DNA from 4 places in the Franzmannia qiaohouensis genome. Region 2 is predicted to be linked to each of the others. Evidence: predicted binding sites of a transcription regulator. Region 2 holds the regulator's gene; each other region holds the start of a gene.

Region 1 (3,364 bases), on a different contig from region 2:
TCGCGGGCCTGCAGGCGATTGGCCGGCGACTCGGCGAGCCAGTCGCTAGCGGCGATCAGCGCGTGAATCAGCCGGGCTAGCGTTGCCGGGTAGCGATTCGCCCAGGAGCGGGTCACGCCGAGGACCTTCTCCGGCTGCTCCGGCCACAGCTGGGCACCGCTGGCGACGATGCGACCGACCTGGCGGTGCTCGGCGAGGCTGCCCCAGGGCTCGCCGACACAGAAGCCGTCGATCTTGCCCTGCTGCAGGGCGTCGACCATGCGCGGCGGGGGCAGCGCCACCAGCTCCACGTCGCGATCGGCATCGATGCCACCCAGGCTCAGCCATTGGCGCAGCTGATAGTGCTGGCAGGAGTGGGGGTAGACCATGCCCAGACGCGGCCGCTCGCCACCGGCGGTGAGGTAGCCGGCCAGCGCCCTGGCGCTGGCGGCCGGGTCGTCGCCCAGGCCCGCCGTGCAGGCGTCGGCCAGCGCCTGGGAGAGTACGATGGCGTTGCCGTTACGGCTCAGGGTGATCGGCGCCAGGGTATCGCAGGGCGCGCGCCCCAGCCCCAGGCTCATGGCCAGCGGCATCGGCGCCAGCATATGGGCGCCGTCGAGCAGCCCGGCGGCGACCTTGTCGCGCAGCGTCGACCAGGCGTTCTGGCGCGATAGCGTGACCTCGAGGCCCTGATCGGCAAACAGGCCGCGCTCGCGAGCGACCACCAGCAGCACGCAGTCGAGCAGCGGGATAAAACCCAGCTGCAGGCGCTGCAGCTCGGCCGGAGGAAGCGTGTTCATAAGCCTTTCTCTAGTCGTTCGAGGATATCGATGACGCTTGTGGCGACCTCGGCGATGCGCTGGCCGCGGTCCATGGCTAGCTTGCGCAGCATCTGGTAGGCCTGCTCTTCGTCACAGCTCTGGTGGCGCATCAGCAGCCCCTTGGCACGTTCGATGCGTTTGCGCTCGGTGAGTTGCGTACGGGTGCGGTCGAGCTCCTGGCGCATCGCCTGGAACGCCTCGAAGCGGGCGATGGCGACCTCGATGATCGGCTCGACCCGCCCCTGGGCCAGGCCATCGACCACATAAGCGCTGACCCCGGCCTTGAGCGCCGACTGCATGGTCTCGGGGTCGTGATGGTCGGCGAAGAACACCACCGGGCGAGGGTTCTCGCGGTTGAGCTGGGTCATGCTGTCGAGAATGTCGCGGTCCGGTGACTCCATGTCGATGATCACCACGTCGGGCTGATGCCTGGCCACCATCTCATTGAGGCTGGCAGGGCTCTTGAGGTGGCAGATCACCCGATGACCTTCCCTGACCAGCGCCTCCTCGACCATGGCGGCGCGCACCTCTTCATCATCGACCAGTAGAACATCAAGCGCTGGGGGCATGGTGTGGGCTCGTCTAGCAGTGGTTGAGGCGCACGTACTTAGGTACTGCAAGTTATATTCCACGTCGGCCCAGTGAGCGTCTGCAAAAGGGCTGCACTCGTCTTCGTTCGCCTCTTTTGCAAACGCCCTCTCCGTGGCCGGCGGGGCGGCGCACGCTGCCGGTGGGAGGCGTCGAGTGCCTTCGGCAGGCTGCTGCGCCGCGTCATACTGGTGCAAAACCCAGGCCAAGCGCAATGCTGTGGTGCGATCAGCGCCGCCGCTGGCGATCCGCGGCGGTGTCGTCGGCTCGCCGGCCGGCCCGGCCCGCCGGGCAGTGGCGGTAGGGCAGGGCCTAGCTGGCATGGCGCTTGCTTGGTGTATGCCTAGCACTATGACTACAGCATAGATAATTGCCGAGGGCCAACGCCGGCCCTCACCCGACGACGACGTCCACTATCGGCATCCCCAGATGCCGATAGTGGGCGTTTTTGCGTTTTAGCCCTTGCATCGGGCGGCGGCGAAACGAGGAGTCACCATGTATCAGGCCGATGATTCAGCGCCGATATGCGATCGAGCAAAGACCACCTGCCCCTACTGCGGGGTAGGCTGTGGCGTGACCGCAACCATCGAGGGTGGGGCGATAACCGCCGTGGAAGGGGATCGCCAGCACCCGGCCAACTATGGGCGGCTGTGCGTCAAGGGCTCGGCGCTGCACGAGACCCTGGGCCAGCAGGGGCGCCTGACCCGGCCGTGGGTGGATGGCGCCGAGGTCGACTGGGACGTAGCGCTGGACGCCGTGGCCAGCCGCCTCACGGCGATCCGCACCGAGCATGGCAATCAGGCGCTGGCGGCCTACCTCTCCGGCCAGCTGCTGACCGAGGACTACTACGTCGCCAACAAGCTGTTCAAGGGGTTTCTCGGCACGCCGCACCTGGATACCAACTCGCGGCTGTGCATGGCCTCGGCGGTGGCCGGCTACAAGCGTGCCTTCGGCGCCGATGCGGTGCCGTGCTGCTACGAGGACCTCGAGGAGGCCGAGCTGGTGGTGCTGGTGGGCTCCAACCTGGCCTGGAACCATCCGGTGCTCTATCAGCGCATCAAGGTGGCCAAGACCCGTAATCCGCTGATGCGGGTGGTGGTGATCGATCCGCGGGTCACCGACAGCTGCGAGATCGCCGACCTCTACCTGGGGCTCAAGCCCGGCAGCGACGCGCGTTTGTTCAATGGCCTGCTGAGCTGGATGGCGGCCAAGGGCAAGCTGGACAAGCTGTATCTCACGCGCCATACCCAGGGCTTCGACGAGGCGCTGGCCGCGGCCCGCGAGGAGGCCAGCGACCTCGAATCGGTGGCCGCCGACTGCGACCTCGACGCCGAGGCGCTGGAGACCTTCTACTACTGGTTCGCCAGCCAGCTGCACGTGGTCACCCTCTACTCCCAGGGCGTCAACCAGTCCTCCAGCGGCACCGACAAGTGCAACGCGATCATCAACTGCCACCTGGCCGGCGGCAAGCTGGGCCTGCCTGGTGCCGGCCCCTTCTCGATCACCGGCCAGCCCAATGCCATGGGCGGCCGCGAGGTGGGCGGGCTGGCCAACCAGCTGGCCGCACATATGGACTACCACACCCCCGGCGCCATCGACCGGGTGACCCGCTTCTGGCGCACTGCGTCGCTGACGCCGACCCTGCCCGAGGGCCCGGGGCACAAGGCCGTCGAGCTGTTCAGCGCCATCGAGCGCGGCGAGGTCCAGGCGCTGTGGGTGATGGCCACCAACCCGGCGGTGAGCCTGCCGGACGCCGCCCGGGTGCGCGCGGCACTGGCCAAGTGCCCGTTGGTGATCGTCTCCGAGTGCGTGACCGACACCGACCTGCTGGCCTATGCCAATATCGTGCTGCCGGCCTCGAGCTGGTCGGAGAAGGACGGCACCGTAACCAACTCCGAGCGCTGCATCTCGCGCCAGCGCGGCCTGCTGCCGCCCCCCGGGGATGCACGCCACGACTGGTGGATCATGTGCGAGGT
Region 2 (3,364 bases):
AGGCTCGGGAAGCGCTCGAGGGCATCCGGCAGGTTGCGTGCGTCGATGCTGACGGCGATCGAGGAGCGCCGCGGCTCGCCGGCATGCAGTTCGTCGACCAGCGAACCGAGCAGCATCGCCGGGAGGTTGTCGATGGCGTAGAAGCCCAGGTCTTCGAGGGCCTGCAAGGCAATCGATTTACCCGAGCCGGATCGGCCGCTGATGATCACGAGCTGCATGCTGCTCTCCTGCGCGAACCTGCGCTAAAACGTGCCGCCGACATGAGTCGCGGGGCTTCCAGGCGGCCCTGGCAAAGGCTCAGGGAGCGGGAGTATCGGGATGCTGGGCCTGACGGTCGATGGCATCCATCAGGGTATCATGAAGTTCACGCTGACTCTCGCAGTGGCGCAGTTTGGCGCGGGTCTCGGCGTCGTTCATCACGCCGGCGACTTCGGCGAGCAGTGCCAGGTGGGTGTCGTCGGCCTGTTCGGGAACCAGCAGCACGAACACCAGATCTACCGGGTCACCGTCGATGGCATCGAAGTCGACCGCTTCGCTGAGCTTGAGAAAGCCGGCCAGCGGCGTCTTGCAGTGGGGACTGCGGGCATGGGGGATGGCGACCCCGTTGCCGATGCCGGTACTGCCCAGCCGTTCGCGTCCGATCAACCGGCTGAAGACTTCCTGGCTGTCGAGGCTCGGGGTGTTCTGGGCAATGAAGGTGCTGAAGAATTCCAGCACCCGTTTCTTGCTCCCCCCGGGGACGCCGAACAGGGCGCGCTCGGGGGGCAGGATGGTTTGCAGAGTCATGGAGAAATCAGCGGACACCGGCGCCTTGGGCGCGGGCCTGAGCTTTTTCCTTGTGTTTGACCAGTTGGCGGTCGAGCTTGTCGGCCAGGGCGTCGATGGCGGCGTACATGTCCACGTCCTGGGCATCGGCGTGAATATCGGCCCCTGCGGCGTGCAGGGTGCAGGCGGCGTGCTGGCGCTCCTTTTCGATGGAAAGCGTGACCTGCACGGTGGTGATGTTGTCGTAGTGTCGTTCGAGGCGGGCAAGTTTCTCGTCGACGTAATCACGCAGCGATTCGGTCAGTTCAACATGGTGTCCGGTGATGTTGACTTGCATGGCACGCTCCTTTCCTGCGGGTGTCGCTTCGATTGTAACCCTTTTTGTGGCGCTGCATAGCCCCTGTGCCGGTGGATTTGATCAGCACCGATGTTGCAGGTTTTTTTACTGTCAGGACAGACGCTTGCGCTCGCTTGAGGGCGGGATGCCCATGGCTTCGCGATACTTCGCCACGGTACGCCGGGCGACCTTGATGCCGCTATCGGCGAGCAGGTCGACCAGCTTGCTGTCGGACAGCGGCTTGCGCGCCGGCTCCTCACCGATCAGCTTCTTGAGGCGCGCGCGGATCGCGGTGCTGGAGTGGGCGTCGCCCTCGCCGGCGCCGCCGACGTGGCTGGAGAAGAAGTACTTGAGCTCGAACACCCCGCGCGGGGTGTGGATGAATTTCTGGGTGGTGACACGCGAAATGGTCGACTCGTGCATCTCCACTGCCTGGGCGATGTCGGCCAGGATCAGCGGCTTCATGGCTTCTTCGCCCTGCTCGAGGAAGTCGAACTGGCGCGCCATGATCTCGCGACCGACCCGCAGCAGGGTGTCGTTGCGGCTCGACAGGCTCTTGATCAGCCAGCGTGCCTCCTGCAGGTGCTGCTTCATGAAGGCGTTGTCGTCGCTCTTGTCGGCGCGCTTGATCAGTGCTGCGTAGTCGGGCTGGATACGCATCCGTGGCAGCGCCTCGGGATTCAGCTCGATGCGCCACCCGGCCTGAGTATGGCGGGCGATCAGGTCGGGGATGACGTAGTCATTGCCGCTGTCGCTGAAGGCCTGGCCGGGGCGCGGGTCGAGGGTGCGGACCAGGGCAATGACGTGGTCGAGCTGGTCGTCATCGAGGCGCAGGCGACGCTTGAGCAGCTTGCGATCGTCGCCGGCCAGGGCTTCCAGGAACTGGCGTACCAGGCGCTTGGCCTGTGGCAGCAGCGGGGTGTCATCGGGCAGCACGCCGAGCTGCAGCATCAGGCATTCGCGCAGGTCGCGGGCACATACCCCGGTAGGCTCGAACTGCTGCAGGCGCAGCAGCACCTGCTCGACCTCGCTGACCTTGAGGCCGGCAAGCCCCTGGTCGCGCAGCCCGCCGCTGAGTTCGTCGAGGCTCGCCGCCAGGTAGCCGTTGTCATCGACGGCATCGATCAGGCTCTCGGCGATGATCCGCTCACGGTCGACCAGGTCGGTCATCGCCAGCTGCCAGGCCAGGTGGTCATGGAGGCTTTCACCGCTGGCGTTGCGCTCGAAGTCCGGCGCTTCGCCGCTGCCGCTGGGGGCCATGTCCTGGTAGGTGTCCGACCAGTCGCTGTCGACCGACAGCTCGTCGGGGATCTCGCTCGACCAGTCGTCCTCCTTGGCCTCGGCGACCTCCTGCTCGCCGAAAGCGTCGTCGAGCTCGAGCATGGGGTTGGACTCCAGCGCCTGCTGGATTTCCTGGCGAAGATCGAGGGTCGACAGCTGCAGCAGGGCGATCGCCTGCTGCAGCTGGGGGGTCATCGTCAGGTGGGTACCGACGCGCAGTTGCAACGAGGGTTTCATGGCCATGGGGGAGACGGCTTCGCTGACAAGTGAGCGATTACGTTAGCCCGCGTCGCGACCCCATGCAAGCACTATGGTATGAAATCTCTGCAATAAGCATGCCATGCGCAATTCGTGTGCCAGTTGTCAATAGCCCAGCGTGTTTTCATGGGCTTGAGGACGGTATTCTTAGAGCCGGAAGTCCTCGCCGAGGTAGACGTCGCGGACTCGCTGGTTATCGAGCACCTCGGTGGCGCTGCCCTCGGCGATGATCTGGCCGTCGCCGACGATATAGGCGCGGTCGCAGATATCCAGGGTCTCGCGGACGTTGTGATCGGTGATCAGTACGCCTATGCCGCGCGCCTTGAGCTGGCGGATGATGCCCTTGATCTCGCCCACTGAGATCGGGTCGACCCCGGCGAAGGGTTCGTCGAGCAGGATGAAGGTCGGCTCGGTAGCCAGCGCGCGGGCGATCTCGACCCGGCGTCGCTCACCGCCGGACAGGCTCATGCCCAGATTGTCGCGGATATGGGTGACATGAAACTCGCCGAGCAGCTGTTCGAGGCGCGCCTGGCGCCCGGCGCGGTCGAGGTCCTTGCGGGTCTCGAGGATTGCCATGATGTTGTCGGCCACCGACAGCTTGCGAAACACCGAGGCTTCCTGGGGCAGGTAGCCGAGCCCGGCCTGGGCGCGCTCGTGCATGGCCGCCCGGGACAGGTCGCGGTCGTCGATATGGACCTCGCCGGCGTCGGCCTTGACCAGCCC
Region 3 (3,364 bases), on a different contig from region 2:
GTGTCGAGGCAGACGATGCGCGATACCTCGACCAGCGACATCAGCAGATGCTTGAAGCTCTCCGGGCCGAGGCAGTAGGGCGCGCGATGTGGTAGCCGGGCGGCGGCTTCATCGGGCAGTACCCGGTGCAGCACGAGGATCGCACGGCGTCCCTGTAGCGGTACGCGCAGGCTGCGCCGCCAATGCCCACGTAGCCGCTGGGCCATGTCCAGGGCGAGGTTCCAATGGGTCATGGCGAACCTCCTGCACGGGTCGTGTCTTCTAGTTGTCAGTGTAATGCGCTTGGGCGTGTTGCGCGCATTGGTCGGCTACAGCGGGAACTCGAGTACCCGTGCCTGACAGGCGCGCAGACGTGCCAGCAGGTCGCCGTGGGCACTCTCGTCGAGGCTGGGGTCGAAGCCGCCGATGCGCTCGAACCAGTCGCGGCGAACGCACAGCGTGCCGGCCTCCGGCTCGCGCTGCCAGAGTCGCCTGAGCCCCTGCTGCAGGGGGCGCCGACGCGGGGTAAGAAGTACCGCATCCCACTGGTGATGGGTCAGCAGTTGATCGGCCTTGTCCAGCCAGTCGGCGATCAGGTGCATGCGTGGAGTGGGGAAGATCAATGTGTTGACCGGCGTGCGGCGTACCGCTTCATTGCCGCGGGCGCCGATCGAGCGCAGCGGTACCGGCTCGAAATGCGCGCCGATGCGTCGTGTCAGGGTCGCCAGGGAGTCATTGTCATCATCGCTGACCACGCGGATATCGACCTTGTCGGGATAGCGCGCCACCGCATGGTTCAGTGTGGCCAGGCAGCGCGGCAGACGCGCGGCCATCAGCCGAGAATCGATAATGATGCAGTAGGCGTCCATCACATCGTGCCCTTAGCGCATTGCCCCGGCCGAGAGTGCGGCGGCGAGCGGCGGATCGGTCGCGTCATGCCGGCGCGAGACGCAAGCATGTCTTGTGTAAGCGATAGTAGCCTTTGGTTTCAAAAGGTATCAATCATTTTGTCGGTTGATTTTTCTAGCGGCGGACGCCGAGCCGCGACTGATGTCGCTGCATCGGCACCATGGCGTTGCATATGACGGCCTTTTTGCACCACGTTGGTACGTCGACTTTTTTTTTGCACCAATATGGTTCTCTCAGTGTCCCGTCAGGCCGCCGGCCGGCGCGATGCAAAATCATGGTGCAAAATGGCTGCATGGAAAAAATAATTACAAAACATGTGCTTGACTGTTTGATGCGGTGTTTTGCGCCATTTTGGCACGCTGCCTGCATTGCACAGTGCAGAAGCATCAACCGAGTCGTCGTCCAAGCTGGCCGTCGTGGGCAAGCAGCCTTCGCCGTGCTACAAACGACGCTGGACACGCAACGCCAATATCCGAGCAACGCTCACTGTGGAGGACACTATGTCTGAGAAGACCCTCGCCCTGATCGAAGAGCACGACATCAAGTGGGTCGATCTGCGCTTCACCGATACCAAGGGTAAAGAGCAGCACGTCACCATTCCGGCGCGCGACGTCGATGACGAGTTCTTCGAGAACGGCCAGATGTTTGACGGTTCGTCCATCTCCGGTTGGAAGGGCATCAACGAGTCGGACATGATCCTGCGTCCGGAAGACGGTTCGGCCTTCCTCGACCCGTTCACCGAAGACGCCACCCTGGTGCTGCGTTGCGACATCATCGAGCCTGCCACCATGCAGGGCTACGAGCGCGACCCGCGCTCCATCGCCAAGCGTGCCGAGGCCTACCTGCAGTCCACTGGCCTTGGCGACACCGCCTTCTTCGGGCCGGAGCCGGAATTCTTCATCTTCGATGAGGTGCACTGGAAGGCCGATATCGAAGGCGCAATGTACAAGATCACCTCGGAAGAGGGCGCCTGGTCCACGGATCGCAGCGTTGAGGGTGGTAACCTGGCCCACCGTCCGCGGGTCAAGGGCGGCTACTTCCCGGTGCCGCCGGTGGATAGCTTCCACGACATCCGCAGCGCCATGTGTAACACCCTGGAAGCCATCGGCCAGAGCGTCGAAGTGCATCACCACGAGGTGGCCAACGCCGGCCAGAACGAGATCGGCGTCAAGTTCAACACCCTGGTGAAGAAGGCCGACGAAGTTCAGGAAATGAAGTATGTGATCCACAACGTGGCCCACGCCTACGGCAAGACCGCCACCTTCATGCCCAAGCCGCTGGTCGGCGATAACGGCTCTGGCATGCACGTTCACCAGTCGTTCTGGAAGGACGGCCAGAACCAGTTCGCCGGTGATGAGTACGCAGGTCTGTCCGAGATGGCGCTCTACTACATCGGCGGCATCATCAAGCATGCGCGTGCCCTGAACGCCTTCACCAACGCGTCCACCAACTCCTACAAGCGTCTGGTGCCGGGCTTCGAAGCGCCGGTCATGCTGGCCTACAGCGCCCGCAACCGTTCGGCGTCGATCCGTATCCCGTACACCGCCAGCCCCAAGGGCAAGCGTGTCGAGGCGCGTTTCCCGGATCCGACGGCCAACCCGTACCTGTGCTTCGCCGCCATGCTGATGGCCGGCATCGATGGCATCAAGAACAAGATCCATCCTGGCGACGCCATGGACAAGAACCTCTATGACCTGCCCCCGGAAGAGGGCAAGTCGATCCCCACCGTCGCCGAGAGCCTCGACCAGGCCCTCGAGGCGCTGGACAAGGATCGTGCCTTCCTCACCGAGGGTGGCGTGTTCACCGACGACATGATCGATGCCTACATCGAGCTCAAGGAAGAGGACGTGGAGCGCCTGCGCATGACCACGCATCCGGTCGAGTTCGACATGTACTACAGCTGCTGATCACGCGCCGCTGCGGCGGCGCATGATAGCAGCGTGCAGCAAGCGAAGGGGTTCCGCCACGGCGGAACCCCTTTTTGCACTAGACTATCTAACGCCCTACCCAATCACCTATCGGACCCGGCCGGGTCGCCACCCGTTGGAGCAAGGTGTATGCGCGTCTCGCCAATCAATGCCGCTTGCTGCGTGCTGCTGGTCGCCCTGCTGGGCGCCGCCAGCGGTGCCCAAGCCACGTCGATCTATCGCACCACCGATGCCCAGGGCAACGTGGTGTTCACCGACAACCCCGAGCGCGGCGGTGAGGAGGTCGAGCTCAATCCGCTGACCGTGGTGCCCTCGGGCCAGCGAGCGCCGGCTCCCCAGTCGCGGCCCGAGGCCAGTGCCTCGCCGTCATCGCCGTCGCAGGCAGTATCGTCACCCTTCATGCCCTACTCGACCTTTCGCATCGCCGCGCCGCGCAACGAGGAGACGCTACAGACCGGTGAGGCCGGCAATCTGCAGGTCGAGCTGGGCATCGAACCGGCCCTGCGCGAGGATCATCGCGTGCGGCTACTGGTGGATGGCGCGGTCAG
Region 4 (3,364 bases), on a different contig from region 2:
CTGACCCATGGTGCCAAGCCCAACTTCTCCGGCAAGCACTACGATGCCGTGCAGTACGGCCTCGGCGAAGACGGCCTGATCGACTATGACGAAGTGGCTGCGCTTGCCCGCGAGCACAAGCCGAAGATGATCATCGCCGGCTTCTCTGCCTACTCGCAGATCATCGACTGGGCGAAGTTCCGCGAGATCGCCGACGAGGTGGGCGCCTACCTGCTGGTCGACATGGCCCACGTCGCCGGCCTGGTCGCTGCGGGTGTCTACCCCACGCCGCTGCCCCACGCCCACGTGGTCACCACCACCACCCACAAGACCCTGCGCGGCCCGCGCGGCGGCCTGATCCTCTCCAGCGAGGGTGACGCCGAGATCGAGAAGAAGCTGCAGTCGGCGGTCTTCCCGGGTGGCCAGGGCGGCCCGCTCGAGCATGTCATCGCCGCCAAGGCGATCTGCTTCAAGGAAGCCATGGAGCCTGGCTTCAAGGCCTATCAGCAGCAGGTGGTCAAGAATGCCCAGGCGATGGCCGGCGTGTTCATCGAGCGCGGCTTCGACGTGGTCTCCGGCGGTACCGAGGATCACCTCTTTCTGCTGTCGCTGGTCAAGCAGGGCCTGACCGGCAAGGACGCCGACGCCGCCCTGGGCCGCGCGCATATCACCGTCAACAAGAATGCCGTGCCCGGTGACCCGCAGAGCCCCTTCGTAACCTCCGGGCTGCGCATCGGCACCCCGGCGGTGACCACCCGCGGCTTTGGCGAAGCCGAGTGCAGCGACCTCGCCGGCTGGATCTGCGACATCCTCGACGTGATGGCCAAGGCCGAGAGCACCGACGCTATCGAGGCCGAGGTCAAGGCCAAGGTCGCAGCGGTCTGCGCGCGCCTGCCGGTGTATCGCGACTGATCGCTAGCCTTCATTGCCGACAGCATCAAGAAGCGCTCCGCCTTGGCGGGGCGCTTCTTGTTTTGGGCACTGGGTTGGCGTGACTCGGAGGGCGTTCGGCGCAATGGAGCATGCAGACAGAGTGGCGGCTCAGCGAGTCAGCTTTCTGGCCATATCGGCGCCGATCACCCCCTGCATGGCATCCTTGAGGCGCGGGTCGCGCTGGTAAAGTGCCTCGAGGTCGCGGCGTCGCCAGCTCAAGTAATCGACAGCGCCTTTGGTCACCACCGTAGCGCTGGCGGGCTTGCCGGTGACGAAACTCATCTCGCCGGCGAAGTCACCCGGACGCAGCGTGGCGCGGTGCTGCCCGTCGGCGTGTACCTCTGCCTCACCGTCGAGAAGCAGGATCAGCCGGTCAAGCGGTTGGTCCTGCTCGATCAGAGTCGCATCCGGCGGGCAGTGCTGCCGCTGGGTCGGGCGCAGCACCTTGAGCATTTCTCGCGGCGTGAGCATGCGAAAGGTGTGGTGGTGCAGCCAGCGTTGGTGGTCATCGAGTACCACCGGCCGCCGTGCCAGCAGTAGTACGGTGAGGTTGAAAGCGTTGATGGCGATAAAGGCGATTTGCCAGCCGATCGCCGAGTAGAGCGGGGTGTCGAGAAAGTAGAAGTAGGGCAGCGTACTCAGTGCAGCGAGGATAGTGATGGCGCGCAGGTAGGCCATGTCGCGCACCAGGTAGGCGAGGCAGAACATCAGATTGGCAAAGAAAAAAAGCCCTGTGGCCATGGTAGCAACGTCCTCTGGCAGCAGATCTGGCAGTGGCACGCCTGACCCAAGCCCGACATGCTACCCATGGCGACCGTCGTCGGGGCAAGTTTTCAACGCTTGGAGAAGCGCCTGCCTGAACGTCAGCGCGACTCCCGGCTGCACCAAAATAGGGTTTTTGCATGATCTGAAATGGTGCATGGCAGTGGCTGTGAGTGCTTTCGGAGCGTGACGGAGACACGCCGAGCGAGCGTCCGCAGGCGTTCGCAGCGAACTGGCACGCCACGTGCTAGTGTCACCAGTAATGCGCAAAAACGCGCACTTCCTTGCACGTCAGCAGGTGCCGTATGAATCACGCTCCAGTGTCCCCGCCACGCCTGGTCTTCACCGATCTCGACGGCTCACTGCTCGATCACGACAGCTATGATTGGTCGCCGGCCAAGCCATGGCTGGCGCGCCTCGCCGCCGCACGAATTGCGGTAATCCCGGTGACCAGCAAGACCCGCGCCGAGCTGCTTTCGCTGCGCCTCGAGCTGGGCTTGGCCAAGAGCCCATTCATCGCCGAGAACGGCGCGGTGATTGGCCTGCCGCCCGCCTGGCAGCACGCGCGGCTGGATCGCGACCCGACCGATCCCCATGGGTTGGTGATCAAGACGCCGGGGCTGGATATCGGCTTTATTCGCACCCGCCTCGAGGTGATTCGTGAGCGGCTTGGCGTGCGTTTTCAGGGCATGGGCGCGATGCGCCTCGAGGACATCATGGCCCATACCGGTTTGTCGGAGCCGGCGGCTCGCCAGGCCCGGGTACGTGAGGGTAGCGAGCCACTGATCTGGCAGGACGATGACGCGGCCCTGGAACGCTTTCGTCAGGCGCTGGCCGACGATGGCCTGCGCCTGACCCGCGGCGGACGCTTCTGGCACGTGATGGGGGAAGTGCACAAGGGCGCCTCGGTGGACTGGTTGATCGAGCGTTTCACGTCGCTACGCGGTAGCCGGCCCCTTACCTTGGGGCTGGGCGACGGGCCCAATGACATCCCCATGCTCGACGCGGTGGATCGCGCGGTGCTGATCCCCGGCCACCATGGCCAGCGCGTCGAGGTCAGCAACCCGATGCTCTACTGCGCCACGGGCTATGGTCCCAGTGGCTGGATGGAAGGACTCGAACACTGGTGGAGCGACGAGATTCCCGAGGCCGTCGGTGACGGCGCCAATGGCAAGGAGCGCGAGCGATGAGCGATTTCTATCAGAACGGTATCATTACCAACTTTCATAACCTGACTCAGCGGCCGGTGGAGGCGCTGGAGGCCGACCTGGTGCGTTTCTCGATGCGTCGGCCGATGGGACTTATCCTGCCGTCGCTCTACTCCGAACTGGAGGGGCCGGCGCTGTCGCATATCGTCGACGAGCTGGCCAAGGTGCCGTATCTCTCCGAGATCGTGATTGGCCTGGATCGCGCCGACCGCGAGCAGTTCTTGCACGCCCGTGAATTCTTCTCGCGGCTCCCGCAGCACCACCGCATTCTGTGGAATGACGGTCCGCGGCTCAAGGCGCTCGACGAGGAGTTGGCCGCCGAGAACATCTCGCCCCAGGAGCCGGGCAAGGGGCGTAACGTATGGTTCTGCTCCGGCTATATCCAGGCCTCGCGGCGTGCCGAGGCGGTGGCGCTGCACGACTGCGACATCGTCACCTACGATCGCAGCCTGCTGGCCAGGTTGATCTATCCGGTGGCCCAT

The links. Region 2 encodes sigma-54, which starts transcription at its own class of promoters, with help from an activator protein. Its sites were predicted from a motif close to TGGCACNNNNNTTGCTNT; they were not measured.
Region 1: QC821_RS19310 (nitrate reductase) is a predicted target of sigma-54. The motif match lies at 1,706-1,723, and genes of this name have one in related genera.
Region 3: glnA (glutamate--ammonia ligase) is a predicted target of sigma-54. The motif match lies at 1,241-1,258, and genes of this name have one in related genera.
Region 4: QC821_RS03645 (HAD-IIB family hydrolase) is a predicted target of sigma-54. The motif match lies at 1,908-1,925, and genes of this name have one in related genera.

The regions. Positions count from the first base shown of each region.
Region 1 covers NZ_JARWAM010000018.1:18,725-22,088, forward strand. The annotation lists gene QC821_RS19300 (CmpA/NrtA family ABC transporter substrate-binding protein) at 1-779, opposite strand, end outside; gene QC821_RS19305 (ANTAR domain-containing response regulator) at 776-1,369, opposite strand; gene QC821_RS19310 (nitrate reductase) at 1,884-3,364, shown strand, end outside.
Region 2 covers NZ_JARWAM010000006.1:89,056-92,419, reverse strand. The annotation lists gene rapZ (RNase adapter RapZ) at 1-218, opposite strand, end outside; gene QC821_RS09510 (PTS sugar transporter subunit IIA) at 298-786, opposite strand; gene hpf (ribosome hibernation-promoting factor, HPF/YfiA family) at 794-1,102, opposite strand; gene QC821_RS09500 (RNA polymerase factor sigma-54) at 1,214-2,626, opposite strand; gene lptB (LPS export ABC transporter ATP-binding protein) at 2,789-3,364, opposite strand, start outside.
Region 3 covers NZ_JARWAM010000021.1:1,347-4,710, forward strand. The annotation lists gene QC821_RS19880 (polysaccharide deacetylase family protein) at 1-233, opposite strand, end outside; gene QC821_RS19885 (glycosyltransferase family protein) at 309-848, opposite strand; gene glnA (glutamate--ammonia ligase) at 1,389-2,795, shown strand; gene QC821_RS19895 (DUF4124 domain-containing protein) at 2,946-3,364, shown strand, end outside.
Region 4 covers NZ_JARWAM010000002.1:320,058-323,421, reverse strand. The annotation lists gene glyA (serine hydroxymethyltransferase) at 1-891, shown strand, start outside; gene QC821_RS03650 (cyclic nucleotide-binding domain-containing protein) at 1,021-1,653, opposite strand; gene QC821_RS03645 (HAD-IIB family hydrolase) at 1,980-2,864, shown strand; gene QC821_RS03640 (glycosyltransferase family protein) at 2,861-3,364, shown strand, end outside.